One region of the Streptomyces sp. NPDC048606 genome, then DNA from elsewhere that is predicted to be linked to it. Evidence: riboswitches for the same ligand, from Rfam matches in the RefSeq annotation. Region 1 holds a riboswitch; the other holds the start of a gene.
The links. Region 1 has a riboswitch for ZMP and ZTP ahead of glyA (serine hydroxymethyltransferase). Riboswitches for the same ligand answer to the same signal wherever they lie in the genome.
Positions count from the first base shown of each region.

Region 2: it holds a riboswitch for ZMP and ZTP, as region 1 does, so the genes downstream of both, AB0D01_RS10870 (bifunctional 5,10-methylenetetrahydrofolate dehydrogenase/5,10-methenyltetrahydrofolate cyclohydrolase) here and glyA (serine hydroxymethyltransferase) in region 1, are expected to answer to the same signal.

Region 1 is NZ_JBEZIB010000021.1:66,534-68,915, reverse strand. It holds gene rocD (ornithine--oxo-acid transaminase) at 1-844, opposite strand, end outside; ZMP/ZTP riboswitch at 953-1,043, shown strand; gene glyA (serine hydroxymethyltransferase) at 1,079-2,350, shown strand.
Region 2 is NZ_JBEZIB010000008.1:36,348-38,729, forward strand. It holds gene AB0D01_RS10860 (RNA polymerase sigma factor) at 1-147, opposite strand, end outside; gene AB0D01_RS10865 (methyltransferase domain-containing protein) at 386-1,147, opposite strand; ZMP/ZTP riboswitch at 1,205-1,299, shown strand; gene AB0D01_RS10870 (bifunctional 5,10-methylenetetrahydrofolate dehydrogenase/5,10-methenyltetrahydrofolate cyclohydrolase) at 1,399-2,244, shown strand.

The DNA of each region.
Region 1 (2,382 bases):
GCTCGCCGGGTCGGAACACCCCGAGCACGTCCCGGTCGGCGACGACCGCGGAGACGGGGACCACCCCGCCGCCGAGCGCCTTGCCCAGGATGTACACGTCGGGGACGACGCCCTCGTGCTCGCAGGCGAAGGTCCTCCCGGTGCGGCCCAGGCCCGACTGGATCTCGTCGGCCATGAACAACGCGTTCCGCTCGCGCGTCAGTTCCCGTACGCCCGCCAGGTATCCGGCGGGCGGCACGAGCACCCCGGCCTCGCCCTGGATCGGCTCCAGCAGCACGGCCACGGTGTTCTCGGTGACGGCGTGGGAGAGCGCGGTGAGGTCTCCGTAGGGGACGATCTCGAAGCCGGGGGTGTAGGGCCCGAAGTGGTCGCGCGCGTCGTGGTCGGTGGAGAAGGACACGATCGTCGTGGTCCGGCCGTGGAAGTTGTCGGCGGCCACCACGATCTTGGCGTGGCCGTCCGGGACGCCCTTGACCTCGTAGCCCCACTTGCGGGCGGTCTTGACGGCCGTCTCCACCGCCTCCGCGCCCGTGTTCATGGGCAGCACCGCCTCCTTGCCGCACAGCGCGGCGAGTTCGGCACAGAAGTCGGCGAACCGGTCGTGGTGGAAGGCGCGCGAGGTGAGGGTGACCCGTTCCAGCTGGTCGCGGGCCGCGTCGATCAGCCGGCGGTTGCCGTGGCCGAAGTTGAGCGCCGAGTACCCGGCGAGCATGTCGAGGTAGCGACGTCCCTCCACGTCGGTCATCCACGCGCCCTCGGCCGAGGCGACGACGATCGGCAGGGGATGGTAGTTGTGCGCGCTGTGCGCGTCGGCGGAGCGGATGGCATCAGCAGTTCTCGACACGGGGTCTCCGATCGTCCGTCTGGCCGGTGACGTGGGTGGCGTCCTTTCTATCGTCGCTCGGATCGCGGACGGAGAAACCTTCCCGTCGGCGCGCCCGCTAAGGTGTGCGGTACGCACGGCGACTGGCGTACGGAGAACCAACTCCGGGGGAGTCGTGCGCGCACGACCGCACACAGGGCCGCTCGCCTGGGCCTCGCGGGGACGAGAGACGACATCGACCCCGGAGGAACCGCCATGAGCGCGAACCACCGTCACCCCGCCCTGACCGCCACCGATCCCGAACTGGCGTCCTTCGTCGCGGCGGAGGAGACCCTCCAGGCGCGGACGCTGCGCCTGATCCCCAGCGAGAACTACGTGTCCGCCGCCGTCCTGGAGGCCTCCGGCACGGTCCTGCAGAACAAGTACAGCGAGGGCTACCCGGGCCGGCGCTACTACGAGGGCCAGCAGAACATCGACCGCGTCGAGTCCCTCGCGATCGAGCGGGCCAAGGGCCTGTTCGGCGTGGACCACGCGAACGTCCAGCCGTACTCCGGCTCCCCGGCCAACCTGGCCGTCTACCTGGCCTTCGCGAAGCCCGGCGACACCGTGATGGGCATGGCCCTGCCGATGGGCGGGCACCTCACGCACGGCTGGGGCGTCTCGGCGACGGGCTCCTGGTTCCGCGGGGTCCAGTACGGCGTGCGGGCCGACAACGGCCTGATCGACTACGACGCGGTGCGCGAGCAGGCCCTCGCCGAGAAGCCGAAGATCATCTTCTGTGGCGGTACGGCGCTGCCCCGCACCATCGACTTCGCCGCCTTCGCCTCGATCGCGCGGGAGGCGGGCTCGATCCTGGTCGCGGACATCGCCCACATCGCCGGCCTGGTGGCGGGCGGCGCGCACCCGTCCCCGGCCGGGCACGTCGACGTCATCTCCACCACCACCCACAAGACCCTGCGCGGCCCGCGCGGCGCCATGCTGATGTGCCGCGAGGAGCACGCGAAGGCCATCGACAAGGCGGTCTTCCCCGGCCTCCAGGGCGGCCCGCACAACCAGACGACGGCCGGCATCGCCGTCGCCCTCCACGAGGCGGCCCAGCCCTCCTTCACCGCGTACGCCCACGCGGTGGTCGCCAACGCGAAGGCGCTCGCGGCGGCCCTGCTGGAGCGCGGTTTCGACCTCGTCTCGGGCGGCACCGACAACCACCTGATCCTGATGGACCTCACCTCGCGCGGGGTCCCCGGCAAGATCGCGGCGAAGGCCCTGGACCGGGCCGGGATCGTCGTCAACTACAACACCGTGCCCTTCGACCCGCGCAAGCCCTTCGACCCGTCCGGGATCCGCATCGGCACCCCGTCGCTGACCTCGCGCGGCCTGACGACGGAGCACATGCCGGCCGTCGCCGACTGGATCTCCCGCGCCGTCGACGCGGCCGCGAAGGGCGACGAGCAGGCCCTGGCCGTCGTCCGCGCGGAGGTCACGGACCTGATGGCCGCGCACCCGGCCCCGGGCCTGCCGCTCGCCTGACGGGCGCGCCGGGGCGCTATCGGTCGCCCGGC
Region 2 (2,382 bases), on a different contig from region 1:
GTCCACCGGGATGCGGCCGGCCTCGAAGGCCTGGCGCACGTCGTCACCGTTGATGTGACCCTGCTCGCGGCCGCGCTCGACGAGCGCGACGAGGGCCTCCGATTCGGCGATCTCCGGAGGGAACGTACGGGACGGGCTGAGCGACACAAGGAGCCTCTCGTTGCGAACAGATAGGAAGTGGGCGGGACATCATCGCGCGAACTCGGGAAACAGACCCGAGGGGGGTCTGTATTCCGGGCCGCGCGAGGACACCTGTCGGTTCATCGCACGCCCGAGTCGATTCGTTACGCGCTGAATTGAGTGACCTGCGCCACGCTGTGGCCGCGCAACCGGATCCGGCGTGGATCCGTCGGCTCCGGAGCCGCACGTTCCGCCGTGGTCCCCGTCACTCGGCCTTGCGGGCCTCGATCAGGAAACGGGCGGTGTGCGCGACGAACGGGCCTTCGCGCTCGATCCGTTCGTGGAGCTCGCGCAGCCGGTCCCGGTACTGCCCGACCGTGAAGCCGGGCACCATCCAGATCACCTTCCGTAGAAAGTAGATCACGGCTCCGATGTCGTGGAACTCGGTCCGCAACCGCTCGGAGCGCAACTCGACCACCTCCAGTCCCGCCTTCGTGGCATCGGCGACGGCGTCGTCGGGGTGCCGGCCGCGGCGGACCTCCTCGGGCTGCGGCCCCAGGAAGTACTCCACCAGTTCGAAGACGCTCGCCGGGCCCACCTGCTGCGACAGGTAGGTGCCGCCCGGGGTCAGCACCCGGGCGATCTCGTCCCACCAGATGGTCACCGGGTGCCGGCTGGTGACGAGCTCGAAGGCCCCGTCGCCGAAGGGCAGCGGCGGCTCGTCCGCGTCGGCGACCACCACCGCACCCAGCGGGTGCAGCAGGCGGGTCGCCTTCTCGATGTTGGGCGGCCAGGACTCGGTGGCCGCCATCAGCGGCGGCAGGGGGCCCGCTCCCGCGAGCACCTCCCCGCCGCCGGTCTGGATGTCCAGGGCCGAGCGGACGCCGGCCAGGCGCTCGCCCAGCAGCCGCTGGTAGCCCCAGGAGGGCCTCTGTTCGGTGGCCCTGCCGTCGAGCCAGGAGAAGTCCCAGCCGTCGACGGAGACGGATTCGGCCTCGGCGACAAGATGGTCGAAAGTGCGCGTCATGTATCGATCGTCCCAGGTCGGGCGCCGGTCATCCACCGGATAAGTCGACTACAGTGGGCGGCGGGCCGTGACTGGCGTTCGGGTGGATCACCACCGGGGAGCGGCCCGGCGTGCCTGACGTACGCCGACTGCCGCGCGCCTGGGCGAACCGCGATCCGCAGCGACGTTCAGGAGACCCCGTGACGACTGCCCAGACTGCCCAGCCCGCCACCACGGCCACCGCCGCCGCCCCGACCTCCGGCGCCCGGCTCATGGACGGCACCGCCCTCGCCCGCCGCATCTCGGAGCGGACCGCCGCCGTCGCCGCGAAGATCACCGAGCGCACCGGCACCGCGCCCTGTCTCGCCACCGTCCTGGTCGGCGAGGACCCCGCCTCCGTCACGTACGTGCGCATGAAGCAGAACCGTTGCGCCAAGGCCGGGATCACGTCCCGCCACGTGGAGCTGCCCGCCTCGACCACGACCGAGGAGCTCGTCGCGACGATCACCGCCCTCTCCGAGGACCCGGAGATCAGCGGCATCCTGCTCCAGCACCCCGTCCCGCACCACATCGACGAGCGCGCCGCCTTCGAGGCCATCGCCCCGGGCAAGGACGTCGACGGCGTGACCATGCACTCCTTCGCCGCCATGGGCTTCGGGCTGCCGGGCTTCGTCTCCTGCACCCCCGGCGGCATCATGCGCCTGCTGGAGGCCTACGACGTGGACCTCACCGGCAAGCACGCCGTCGTGGTCGGCCGCAGCGCCATCCTCGGCAAGCCGGCCGGCATGCTCCTGCTGGAGCGCAACGCCACCGTCACCTACTGTCACTCCCGCACGCGGGACCTGTCCTCGATCGTGCGCCAGGCCGACGTGCTGGTCGCCGCCGTCGGCAAGGCGGAGTTCATCCGGGGCGAGGACATCAAGCCGGGCGCCGTCGTGCTGGACGCCGGTTACAACGAGGGCAACGTCGGCGACGTGCACTTCGAGTCCGCCGCCGCCCGCGCCTCGCTCATCACCCCGGTGCCCGGCGGCGTCGGTCCCATGACCATCGCGGTGCTGCTGGAGCAGACCGTCCGGGCGGCCGCCGAGCAGGCCGGTCTGGACGTCGCGGAGCTCTGAGCCCGCGCGAGTCGCCCCGTACGCCGTACGCCCCGCACGCCGAACGCCCCGGACCCCTTCGGTCCGGGGCGTTCCGGCTGTCCGGGACCGCACCGGGGCCCGGGGCGCCGCCCGGTCTCCGGATTCCGGACCCCGCGC